Regions from separate parts of the Phytomonospora sp. NPDC050363 genome, predicted to be linked through region 1. Evidence: riboswitches for the same ligand, from Rfam matches in the RefSeq annotation. Region 1 holds a riboswitch; each other region holds the start of a gene.
The links. Region 1 has a riboswitch for cobalamin ahead of AB0I28_RS08920 (cell wall anchor protein). Riboswitches for the same ligand answer to the same signal wherever they lie in the genome.
Positions count from the first base shown of each region.

Region 2: another riboswitch for cobalamin. It lies ahead of AB0I28_RS35345 (ribonucleoside-diphosphate reductase subunit alpha); the one in region 1 lies ahead of AB0I28_RS08920 (cell wall anchor protein).
Region 3: another riboswitch for cobalamin. It lies ahead of AB0I28_RS03480 (acyl-CoA thioesterase); the one in region 1 lies ahead of AB0I28_RS08920 (cell wall anchor protein).

Region 1 is NZ_JBFAKK010000003.1:178,021-182,224, reverse strand. It holds gene AB0I28_RS08930 (hypothetical protein) at 1-307, opposite strand, end outside; gene AB0I28_RS08925 (peptidase) at 321-1,346, opposite strand; cobalamin riboswitch at 1,449-1,606, opposite strand; cobalamin riboswitch at 1,688-1,825, shown strand; gene AB0I28_RS08920 (cell wall anchor protein) at 1,976-3,385, shown strand; gene AB0I28_RS08915 (hypothetical protein) at 3,382-4,204, shown strand, end outside.
Region 2 is NZ_JBFAKK010000018.1:129,003-133,206, forward strand. It holds gene AB0I28_RS35340 (MFS transporter) at 1-1,042, opposite strand, end outside; cobalamin riboswitch at 1,290-1,432, shown strand; gene AB0I28_RS35345 (ribonucleoside-diphosphate reductase subunit alpha) at 1,566-3,917, shown strand; gene AB0I28_RS35350 (ribonucleotide-diphosphate reductase subunit beta) at 3,982-4,204, shown strand, end outside.
Region 3 is NZ_JBFAKK010000001.1:791,775-795,978, forward strand. It holds gene rpmG (50S ribosomal protein L33) at 1-48, opposite strand, end outside; gene AB0I28_RS03470 (GTP-binding protein) at 120-1,361, shown strand; gene AB0I28_RS03475 (O-acetyl-ADP-ribose deacetylase) at 1,350-1,862, opposite strand; cobalamin riboswitch at 1,916-2,058, shown strand; gene AB0I28_RS03480 (acyl-CoA thioesterase) at 2,173-2,694, shown strand; gene AB0I28_RS03485 (thioredoxin domain-containing protein) at 2,759-3,652, shown strand; gene AB0I28_RS03490 (DEAD/DEAH box helicase) at 3,710-4,204, opposite strand, start outside.

The DNA.
Region 1 (4,204 bases):
CGGCGGCCGGGAGCGGCAGTCCGTCGACGCGGCAGATGAAGGCCTTGCCCCAGCGCTGGGTGCCGGTGATGACGAACCCGGCGTCTTCGAGGGCTTCCAGTCCGGTGGCGGGATCGCCGAGCGCGCAACGGGTGTCGACGCTTCCGCCGAACGCGGTGAAGTCGACGACGACGGTGACGCCGGTGGTCCCGGCGCAGGCGGCGGCGTGCGCGGGGCGCGCGGTCGGGTCGGCGGCGATGAGCGCGACCGAGGCGAGCGCGGCGGCGAGCAGGAGCACCGCGCGGCGGGTGAGGGTGGACAGGGTCATGTCGGTGCTCCTTCTAGTGGCAGTACAGGAGGGGGTCGCCGGTGGCCGAGCCGTCGGCGTCGAGGTCGGCGAGGCTGGTCGTGCCGAGGCCGAGGACGGCTTGGGCGGTGGCGCGATTGGCGGTCGACGGGTCGAAGGGCCCGGCCTTGAGGTTGATCGCGCCGCGGGTGGCGATGGTTCCGGTGCAGTCGATCTGGAGGGTCTTGACGAACTGGCGGGCCTTGATCGCCGCGCCGAGGCGTCCGCCGGCGAGCAGGGCCTGGGCGGCCAGGCCGGTGCTGTTGGCGTTCTCGACGCCGAGGTCGCTGAAGGATCCGTTGGGCGACTGGACGCTCGCCAGCCAGCGCAGTCCGGCGCCGGCGTCCGGCCAGCGGCCGACGGCGAGGAGCGCCTGGACGGCGTAGGCGGTGGCGTCGACGCTGCTCGTGCAGGTCGACTCTCCGAACAGCAGCGGGTAGCCGCCGTCGGCGCAGCGGCTGCCGGCGAGGAAGCCGACCGCCGTCGAGGGCGCCCCGGTCGTGGTGCGGTCGAGCGTCAGGATCGCCAGCGACTGGCTGAAGGCGTTGCTGTAGTCGCCCCAGGCCGAGGCGTCGGAGAAGCGGCCGGTGGCCGTCTCCAGGGCGCGCAGGCGGGCTTCGAGGTCGAGGCCGGCGAAGGTGCTGGGGTCGCCGCCGCGGACCTGGACGGCCAGCGAGAGCTTCGCGGTGGCGCCGGCGTAGGACTCGGTGCCCTCGCCGACGTAGCCGCCGGTGACGCCGGGTTCGGCGAGCCAGTCGAGGGCGCGGTCGGCGTGGTCGTCGGCCGTCCCGGTCGCCGCGAAGGCGAACACGGCGTCGAGGGTGAGTCCCTGGTCGGGGTAGGCGACGCCGTCGAAGACGGTCTCGAAGCGTTCGCCGTCGACCATCTGGCGGGCGAGCCAGCCGGCGGCGGCCTCACCGCGGTCGACTGTGGGGGGCGATGCCGCGACGGGCGTGGCGGCGAGGACCGCGAGCGCGAGTCCGCCGATGAGGGCGGCGCGCGGCAAGAGGCGGTGTGACATGGGCGTGGTTACGCCTTTCCGGTATGCGGGACCGCGCACCGGTCGTCACGGGCATTGGGGGCGCCTGAGCATCCGGTCGCCGTCCCGCGGACCACGACGGGAAATGGGCGAAGCAGGACGGGCGGGTATTCGGGCTCGCCGCGGTTGCGACCGCGGCCCACCGTTGCGGGTCAGCGCCGGATTTCGACCGGACTTCCCCCGCTACCGTCCTCATTGGAGTTGCAGCAGGCAGTATGGACAGCCGCACGGGGAGTGTCAAGACGGGCCTGAGGGCACGGCCCGAATGTGTGCCGTATCGCTCTGGCGAGCTGGCGCACGGGCGGTCGCCGGCAGTAGACTCCGGTCGCCGGTGATGAGCCGGCGACACAATCGAATCGCGTGTGCGACAAGGGGAAGCCGGTGCGAATCCGGCGCTGACCTGCAACCGTGAGCGGCGAGAGCCGCAAGTCGGAACACCTGCCGTACGCGTGCACTGCTTCTCACTGTCATGGTCTGCGGTGTGGAGCCCGGTAGCCGAGTCTTTCGGGCCCCTGCGGCATTCGTCACGGATGCGCCAGGGGTTCTTTCGTTCCACCGCCCTTCCGGGTCCCCGACGCCGACCGCCCCTCGCGCGTTGAAAGGTGCCCCCGATGCCCGGCAGACCATCCGGCCGAACCCTGGCCATCCTCGGAGCGGGAGCCTCGGTACTCGTGGCCGCCGCCGTGGCCATGTCCCCCTCCGCCCTGGCCGACACCGCCGCCGCCCGCGACGCCGCGACCTGGCAGGCCGGCGAGATCACCGCGGAGGGCCACATCCCCACCGGCTGGGGCACCACGGACTGGGGGCTGACGATCGACACCCTCATCGCCCTGAAGGCCACCGGTGTCGAGAAGGCCACCGCCGACAAGATCACCGCCGCCCTCGAAGAGCGCGCCTGGGAGTACTTCTCCCTCGACCTGTGGGACACCAAGGGCCAGCGCATCGCCGGCGCGGCCGCGAAGGTCCTGTACGCCGCCACGATCTCGGACGCCGACCCGGAGGCCTTCGGCGACTACGACATGCGCCAGGAGGTCCTGGACCTCGTCGCCGGTGCCGACAAGGGCCCCGAGGAGGGCCGGGTCAAGAACAAGGTCACCGACGGCAGCGACTCCAGCAACACCTTCGACCAGTCCCTGGCGATCCTCGGGCTGGCCGGCTCGGGCGACGTGCCGCAGAGCGCCGTCGACTTCCTCATCGACCAGCAGTGCTCCGAGGGCGGTTTCCGCCTGTACCCCTACGCCTTCGGCGGCACGACCGTCAACGGCGACTGCGACGCGCAGGAGAACCCGGTCCTCGACCCCGACTCCACCGGCATGGCCGTGCAGGCGCTCCTCGCCGCCGCCGGGGACGGTGCCGAGGGCGCCGCCGCGGCCGCGAAGAAGGGCGGCGACTGGCTCAAGGAGATCCAGCGCGCCGACGGCGAGTTCGGCGGCTCGGGTCCCACCGAGGCGTCCAACGCCAACTCCACCGGCCTGGCCGGACAGGCCCTGGCCGCCACCGGGCACCAGGCGGAGGCCGACCGGGCCGCCGCGTGGGTCGCCGCGCGCCAGATCACCGCCGCCGACGCCGGTGCGGCGAGCGAGGACGTCGGCACGATCGCCTACAACGACGAGCTGCTCGCCGACGCGAAGGCCAACGGCCTCGACCCGCTCCAGCGCGACACCTGGCGCCGGGCCACCCCGCAGGCGCTGCTGGTGCTCGCGCAGGTCCCGCTGGGCGAGATCGGCAAGACCGACCCGAACCCCGGCGGCTCCGACTCGCCGAGCCCGACGGACCCCACGAGCTCCTCGCCGACGGCGACCGCCACGCCGACCCCCACGGACCCGGCCTCCTCGGCGCCGGTCACCACTCCGGCCACCACGACGACGGTCGGCGTCCCCCCAGGCCCCGGCGGCAACGGCAAGCTCCCGCTGACCGGTTCGAGCCTGCTCATGTTCGGCGGTGCCGCGCTGATCCTGCTGGCAGGCGGCGCGGTGCTGTTCCTCGCCGCCCGCAAGCGCAAGGGGGCGCAAACATCATGAGCACCCCCCGACGCATCCTCCACGCGCTCGCCGCCGTGGCGCTGCTCGCCGGGCTGAGCACGGCGGTCGCGGCATCGCCGGCCTCGGCGGTCGACGGGTCGAAAGGCACGCCCGGCCACTGCCCCGACGCCACCGGCGTCACGGTGGTCATCGACTTCCAGGAGCTCGGCGGGACCACGATCATCCGCTGCGCCCCCGGCGATCAGGCGACCGGGCACGCGGCGCTGAAGAACGCCGGGATCCAGATCACCGGCACCAACCGCTGGGGCGAGGCCTTCGTCTGCCGGATCGAGGGCAAGCCGGGAGCGGCCGACGAACCGTGCATCGACACTCCCCCCGCCACCGCCTACTGGAGCTACTGGCACTCGCCCAACGGCGGGAACTGGACCTACAGCCAGTGGGGCGTGATGAACCGCAAGCCGCCGCAGGGCAGCTTCGAGGGCTGGTCGTTCTCCAAGAACAAGTCGGCGACGAGCAACCCGGCGCCGCGCATCGCCCCGGTGCGGCCCGCGCCGCCGCCCACCGGCGGAAACGACGGTGGCGGTGACGACGGGAACGACGGCGGTGACGACGGCTCCGGCTCGAACGGGTCGGGCTCCCCCGGCGGCGGTGATCCGGCGAAACCCGGCGACGACGAGCCCGGCGCCCCGAAGAAGCCCGGCGAGTCGGGCGCTCCCTCCGCGAGCACCGGCCCGTCCGCGCCCGTCGAGTCCTCCCCGGGCACGGCCGTGCTGCCCACCGAGGCGCCCGGCTGGACCGGGGTCGGCGAGGACGGCATGCAGAACGCGTCGAACGCGACCAGCCGCGGCATCCCCGGCA
Region 2 (4,204 bases), on a different contig from region 1:
CCAGCCCGGTCACCGAGACCGCCAGACCGGCGCCGATCAGGTAGGCCGGCCGAAACCGCCTGGCGAGCAGCGGCGACACGATGAACGAGATGGCGTTGGCGATCACGGCCGGCATCATCCACATGCCCGCCTCGAACGGCGAGAGCCCTTCGACCAATTGCAGGTCCTGCGTGATGAACAGCATGAGCGCGCCCATCAGCAGCGTCGCCGACAGCGTGCCGCCCAGCGCGGTACTGAACGAACGGTTCGCGAACAGCCGCAGGTCGAGCAGCGGGTGCTCCAGGCGCCGCTGCCTGCGGGCGAACAGGACCGCGAACAGCACCCCGACGACCAGCGCGGCCATGGGGGGCAGGCTCCCGCCGTTGTGCGCCAGTTCCTTGAGCCCGTAGACGGCCGGCAGGACCGCCGCGAGGGACAGCGCGACGCTGACCAGGTCGAGTTTCCCGCCTCCGGGCGCGCGGAACTCGGGCAGCAGGATGGGGCCGAGCACGAGCAGCAGCGCCATCGCCGGCACGCCGAGCAGGAAGACCGAGCCCCACCAGAACCGGGTGAGCATCGCGCCGCCCACCAGCGGCCCGATCACCGCGCCGGCCGAGAAGCACAGGCCCCAGATCCCGATCGCCAGCCCCATCTGGCGGGCGTCGCGGAACAGGGTGCGGATCAGCGACATGGTCGACGGCGCGAGAACGGCGCCGGCCACGCCCAGCACGGCGCGGGCACCGATCAGCATCGCCGGACTGACCGAGTAGGCCGCCACGACGGAGGCGGCGCCGAAGGCCGCGGCCCCGATCAGCAGGAGCCGCCGCCGGCCGATCCGGTCGCCGAGCGTGCCCATGGTGATCAGGAATCCGGCGAGCATGAAACCGTAGACGTCGGTGATCCACAGCTGCTCGACGCCGTCGGCGCCGAGGTCGGCCGTCATGTGAGGCAGGGCGAGGAGCAGCACGTACACGTCGATGGAGACCAGCAGCGTCGGCAGGGCGAGCACCGCCAGCGCGATCCATTCGCGCCGGCCGGCCCTCGCCGGGATCGAGTCGTTCATGAGCGTCCTTTCCGAATGCGGGACGGGTGTCACCGATCTGTCGGGGCGGGTGATCACTTCTCGACATCCGGCGCGGAGAAATTCTCGGCGCGGGTGCGCCACCGTCCTCTGTGCACACCCCGTCCCCGGCCCCACCAGCCCTCCCGCGCGGCACCGAAGCGGGCCTCCTGGAACCCCTTGGCGCCCTACCTCACATGCGCCACGCCCGAACATCTTGGGGTCCACATTTCCCACTACCCCAACATGTAGTCTGTTCCACGCCAACGGTTCACGGGAAGCCACCTGCTTCCCGTGAGGCAACAGGGAACCCGGTGAGAGTCCGGGACTGTCCCGCAACGGTGAGCGGCCCCGCCGCGAGTCCGGAGACCTGCCGCTGGCGCGCGCGCCGACGGCGCGTGCCGCTCCCCGGTCTCGTGGACAGGACCGCAGCGAACGCGTGCGCCCGTCCCGGCGTGCGTCGTCCGCCTCGTCCGCGTCCACCGGAGAGCGATCGGATCGACGTACGCGAGGAGGCCGTCTCGTCATGGCAATCACCACCGTGAGCTTCACCGGGGACGCCGGAACCGCCGAAGCGGCACCGGCCCTCCACACCCGCATCTTCGTGGCGGCCGAGGGACTGCCCGACACCGAACCGGCGCGAGTCGTCCGCGCCGTCGAGACCGGCCGGGCGCCCGGTTCGACCGAGGCCGAGGACCTCGAACTCGCCGTCCGGGCCGCGGCGGCCCTGATCGGCACCGACCCGCAGTACTCGCGGCTGGCCGCGCGGCTGCTGGCGCACGTGATCCACGACGAGGTGGCCGGCGGCGGGCTGCGCTCCTTCGGCGATTCGGTCGCCGAGGGACACCGCCTGGGCCTGCACAACACCGAACTGGCGGCCTTCGCGGCGGCGAACACCGCCGCACTGAACTCCCTTGTGGACGACGCCGCCGACGACCGCTTCGGCTATTTTGGGCTCCGCACCGTCTACGACCGCTATCTCCTGCGCCATCCCACGACCCGCAAGGTCATCGAGACCCCGCAGTGGTTCCTGCTTCGTGTGGCCGCCGGCCTGTCCTCGACGGTGGAGGAGGCGGCCGAACTCTACGGATTGACCAGCCGTCTCGCCTACCTGCCGAGCTCGCCGACCTTGTTCAACTCCGGCACGGCCCACCCCCAGTTGTCGTCCTGCTTCCTCCTCGACTCCCCGCGTGACGAGCTGGAGGCCATCTACGGCCGCTACACCGACATCGCGCGCCTTTCGAAGTTCGCCGGCGGCATCGGCGTCTCCTGGACCCGCGTCCGCTCGCGCGGCTCGCTCATCAAGGGCACCAACGGCAACAGCAACGGCATCGTCCCGTGGCTGCGGACGCTCGACTCCTCCGTCGCCGCGGTCAACCAGGGCGGCCGCCGCAAGGGCGCGGCCTGTGTCTACCTGGAGCCGTGGCACGCCGACATCGACGAGTTCCTCGAACTCAAGGACAACACCGGTGACGAGGCGCAGCGCACGCACAACCTCAACCTGGCCGTGTGGGTCCCCGACGAGTTCATGCGCCGGGTCGAGGCCGACGCGCCCTGGTCGCTGTTCGACCCGAAAGACGTCCCGCTGCTCACCGACCTGTGGGGTGAGCGCTTCGACGCCGCCTACGCCGAGGCCGAGGCGGCCGGGCTGGCGAGGCGGACGGTCCCGGCGCGGACCCTGTACGCGCGGATGATGCGGACGCTGGCGCAGACCGGCAACGGCTGGATGACCTTCAAGGACGCCGCCAACCGCGCGAGCAACCAGACCGCGCGCGAGAACAACGTGATCCACCTGTCGAACCTGTGCACCGAGATCCTGGAGGTCACCGACAACGACACCACGGCAGTGTGCAACCTGGGTTCGATCAACCTGTCGGAGCACGTCGCGGCCGATGGCGTGGACTTCGCGGCGCTGGCGCGCACGGTCCGCACGGCGGTGAGGTTCCTCGACCGGACCATCGACCGCAGCTACTACCCGACCGACCCGGCGGGCGCGAGCAACCGGAAGTGGCGTCCGGTGGGCCTGGGCGTGATGGGGCTGGCCGACGTCTTCTTCAAGCTGCGGCTGCCCTTCGACTCGCCGTCGGCCAAGGAGCTGTCGACGCGGATCGCCGAGGAGATAGCGCTCACCGCCTACGAGACCTCGGCCGAGCTGGCCGAGCGCCTCGGCCGCCACCCGTCGTACCCGGACACCCGGGCCGCCGACGGCGTCCTGCACGTCGACCACTTCCCGCAGGCCGTGATCGCCCAGCCGGAGCGGTGGGATGCTCTGCGCGCCAAGGTCTCCCGCACCGGACTGCGCAACTCGCTGCTCATCGCGATCGCCCCGACGGCGACGATCGCGGCGATCGCGGGCAGCGCCGAGTGCATCGAGCCGGTGGTGTCCAACGTGTTCAAGCGCGAGACGCTGTCGGGCGAGTTCCTCCAGGTCAACCCGTACCTGATCGCCGAGCTCAAGCGGCTCGGGCGCTGGAACGACGCCACGCGCGGGGCGCTGCTGGGGTCGGAGGGCTCGGTACAGGACTTCGACTGGCTGCCCGCCGAGCTGAAATCGCTGTACCGCACGGCGTGGGAGCTGCCGCAGAAGGCACTGATCGACCTGGCCGCGGCGCGCACGCCGTTCATCGACCAGAGCCAGTCGCTCAACCTGTTCATGGCCGCCCCGACGATCGGGAAGCTGTCGTCGATGTACGCCTACGCGTGGCGCGAGGGCCTCAAGACCACGTACTACCTGCGTTCCCGTCCGGCGACGCGGATCCAGCAGACCACGGTGGCCGCCGAGCGTCCGGCGTCGATCGTGGAGCTGCCGCGGTTCACCGCCGACGAGGCCGTCGCCTGCTCCCTGGAGAACCCCGAGGTCTGCGAGGCGTGCCAGTGACATCCCACCACGACGACGTCAGAGAGGAACACCGGTGACCGTCCCCCACCAGCGAAACCAGCAGATGCTGCTCGACCCGGGCATGGACCTGACCCTGCGCCCGATGCGCTACCCGGACTTCTACGAGCAGTACCGGGCGGCGATCCGCAACACGTGGACGGTCGAGGAGGTGGACCTCGCCGCCGACGTCTCCGACCTCGCCAAGCTGACTCCGGGCGAGTACCACCTGGTCAAACGGCTCGTGGCCTTCTTCGCCACGGGCGACACGATCGTGGCCAACAACCTGG
Region 3 (4,204 bases), on a different contig from region 1:
CGCGGTGCTGCGGAGCTTCACGATCGCGCGAATGTCACCAGAAGCCATGGTCACCCTCCTTGAAAAGCTATGCATAATGATAATCATTATCAATACCTGCTTATTCCCAGGAGGCTCGCATGACCACCACCGGACCCGCCGCCCCGCCCCGGCCGACGACCCCCACCCCCGTGACACGCACCCCCGTCACCGTCCTCGCCGGCTTCCACGCCCACGCCACCACCGCCGTCGCCGACCGCCTCCTGAACGCCGAACCCGAACTGCTCCTCGTCGGCCACGACCTCACCGCACTCGCCGACGGTGTCGTCCGCCGCCGGATCCGCGACTCCTCCGGCATCCTCGAAGAAGGGGAGACCCGCCTCACCCACGGCTGCGGCACCTGCGCCATCCGCGAGGACCTCGTGCCGGTCCTGATGCGCCTGGCCCGTGACCACCCCGGCAGGCCACTGCTCGTCGAGCTCCCGGAGACCGTCGAACCCCAATCCGTCGCCGAAGCCTGCGCCCACCTCCACGTCGACGGCACCCCGGCGGCCGAGGTCATCCGGGTCGACTCCTGCACCACTGTCCTCGACGCTCTCAGCCTCCGAGGCGACCTCAGCAGCGTCGACGACATCGCCCGCCGCCGCCGCACCCCCGTCGAGGACACACGCGGCGTCGCCGAGGTCGTCGTCCGCCAGATCGAGTACGCCGACACCGTCCTCCTTCACGGCGAAGCCGCCGGCGGCGCCTACGAAACCGCCCGCCTCGGTGTGCTGGCCCGCAGGCTCGCACCCTGGGCCGCCCACCCCGAACCCTCCGACGACCACGGCCTGGCCGCCGCGATCCTGCGCACCGGCCGCCACGACCCGCGACGCCCGCCGGGCCCGGCCCGCGCGCTCGCCGGGCTCACCCTGGGCGTGCACGCACCCTTCGAGGACTGCGGGGTCATCTCGATGCTCTTCGCCGCCCGCAGGCCCTTCCACCCCGAGCGGCTGCACGCGCGCCTGGATGAGATCGCTTACTCGGCCCTCCGTGCACGCGGACACCTCTGGCTGGCCACGCAGCCCGACACCGTCGTCGCCTTCGAAGCCGCCGGCGGCGGCATCGCCATGGCTTCTCTGGGACCGTGGCTCGACGCGGTCCCGGTGGAATCCCGGGAAGCGCACAGCGCCGTCCGCCGTGTCGCCGCCGCGCTCGACTGGGACCCCTACTACGGCGACCGGGGAAACTCGCTGGCCTTCATCGGCGAGGGTTTCGACGTCGACGAGCTGCGGGTGCGACTAGAGGACTGCCTGCTGACCGACCTGGAACTCGCGGAGGGCGAGGATGCGCGCAGGGCTTGGAGCGACCCCTTCGCCGGCTGCTTCCCGTCACATCCGTGAGCGGACGTCCCCGGCGAGTTCGAAGGTCTCCTCGTCGAACAGGACGAGCCGGGCACTCTCGACGGAGGTGGGCGTGGTGTCCATCGCGTCGAGGGCCACCCGGATCGCGTCGTCGGGCGGCCAGCCGAAGATCCCCGCCGAGATGAGCGGAAAGGCGATCGTGCGCGCGCCCAGCTCGTCGGCGACGGCGAGGCCGCGCACGTAGCAGGACCGCAGGAGGTGGGTCTGGTCCTCGTCGGGCCAGTAGTGGGGGCCGACGGTGTGGATCACCCAGCGGGCGGGTAGTCGGCCCGCCGTCGTGGCGACGGCCTCGCCGGTCGGCAGGCCCTTGCCGTACCGCGACCGCCGCAGTTTTTCGCACTCGGCGAGGATCGCGGGGCCTCCGGCGCGGTGGATGGCGCCGTCGACTCCTCCGCCGCCGAGCAGGGAGGAGTTGGCCGCATTGACGATCGCGTCGGTCTTCTCCGCGGTGATATCGCCCTGTACGAGTTCCACGCGCACGATTGCCTCCTCACCGTGATGGACGGCACCATGCTCCCACGGCCCCGCGCGACTAACCTGATCATGGCGCTGGTGCGCCGGCGACCGCCCGGTCCCGGCGCCGAGAGGGAACCCGGTGGAAGTCCGGGGCTGCCCCGCAACGGTCAACGCGCATTGCGCCGTGAGCCCGATACCTGCCCGCGCCCCGCGCGCGACCGCGTGCGCGGTGACCGCCGGTCTCGCGGGTGGGCCGAACGGGAGCGCGAACCCCTCGTGCCCTGTCCCGCCCTCGTTCGACGGTCGGCGTCCGTTCGCGAGGGAAGGAACGAGCATGACCACATTGGACCGGCCGGATGCCGCGGGGACCGCGCGTCCGCCCTCGGCCTCCCGGGTCACCATGTCGAGCATCATGGGCCCGCAGGACACCAACCTCATGGGAACCGTGCACGGCGGGGTGATCCTCAAGCTCATCGACTCCGTCGCCGGCGTCGTCGCCGCACGGCACAGCGAGGGACCCGCCGTCACCGCCTCCATGGACGAGACGGCCTTCCTGGTGGCCGTGCGGGTCGGGGACGTCGTGCACGTCGACGCCCAGATCACCTGGACCGGGCGCAGCTCCATGGAGGTGGCGGTCAAGGTCACCGCCGACCGCTGGGACGAGTCGGTGCCCGCCACCACCGTGGCCACCGCCCACCTGGTGATGGTCGCCGTCGACGACACGGGAAGCCCTCGCCCGGTCCCGCCGCTCGTGATCGGCTCGGACGCCGACGTCCGCCGCTCGCGGGAGGCCGAGATCCGTCGCACGCACCGGCTCGCCCTGCGCTCCGCCCTTCGCGACGCAGCCGAGGCTTGAGGGGACCGGTCCGCCCCGGACGGTGGGGTCGTGGCGGTTCGCCCGGGGCAACTAAGATCCCGCCATGACCGATCCCCAATGGCAGCAGCAGGGACAGCCCTATCCGCAGTACGGGCAGGAGCCCCCGCCGCAGGGACAGCCCGGGCCGCAATGGGGCCAGCAGCCTCCCGCGCAAGGCCAGCCGCAGGCCGGCGGCTGGCCCGCACAGCCGCCCCCGCCCGGATACCAGCCCCAGCCGGGCTACCCACCCGGGCCCCAGCAGGGTTTCCCCGGACAGCCGGGCTGGCCCGCAGGCCCCGGGCTGCCTCCGGCCGCACCGAAGCGGACCGGCCTGATCGTCGGGGCGGTCGTCGGAGCGGTCGTCCTGGTCGCCGCCCTCATCATCGGCGGCGTCGCACTGTGGTCGGGCGGCGCCGACGAGCGCAGCGGTGGGGGAGGCGCGCCCACAGCGGCGGTGGAAGGACACGGCGTCGTCGTCGGCGAGGGTCCCGTCAAGGTCGAGATCTGGCTGGACTTCCAGTGCCCGCCTTGCGGGGAGTTCCACGCCAACGCGGGTAAGACACTGCGAGAGTTCACCGCGGCGAACCGGATCACGGTCGTCTACCACCCGCTGAACTTCCTGGACTCCATGTCCACCGACGAGTACTCGACGAGGGCCGCGTCGGCGTCGGTGTGCGCTGCCGACCAGGGTGAGTTCGAGGCCTACGCCGACTTCCTGTTCACCAGCCGGCCCGTCGAGGGCGGCCCCGGCCTCTCCGACGAGGAACTGGTCCAGGGCGGAACCCCCATCGGCCTCGCGGACCCGTTCGCGGACTGCGTGCGCACGACGAAGTACGCCGACTGGGTCGAGACCGGCACCACCGAGTCCGGCGTCGGCGCGGTTCCCACCGCCACGATCGGCGGCTCGCCGGTCGCCGACATGACCAACTTCGTCACGGCCCTCGAAGCCGCCGCCTAGGGCTTGACCGGTGGGTCCCGTGGGAGCCGCAGCCCTCGGTGACCCACCGACTCGCCCCTAACCCAGCCGCAGGCCGCGCGGTGTCTCCCGGAAGCCCGCGGCGGCCAGGGCCGCGCCGAGCACCGTCCCCGCGACGGGTTCGCCGTCCCCGCGCTCGACCGCGAGGGATCCGAGCCCACCGCGGCGGACGGTGTCCACCAGCGCCACGGCCGCCGCGCCGAGCACGCGCTCGTCCTCCGTGTACGACAGCATTGTGCGGCCGCCGCGTTCGACATAGAGCGCGAGTTCGCCGCCGGCCAGGACCACCAGCGCTCCCGCGCGGCGACCGGGCCGGTGCCCTCCGCTGCCGTCGGCGACGGTCTCCCGCGCGTCCGGCCAGGACAGGCCCGCCCCGAAGGGGTTCGCCGGGTCGGTCGCGGCGAGCACGACGATCTCGTCCCCGCCGGGAAGCGCACACGCGCGCAGGCGGTCGACGGCGCCCGGCTCGGCGAACTGCGCCGCGCCGAGGCCCGCCACGAAGTAGCCGCGCCGGACCGCGCCCCTGTCCTCCAT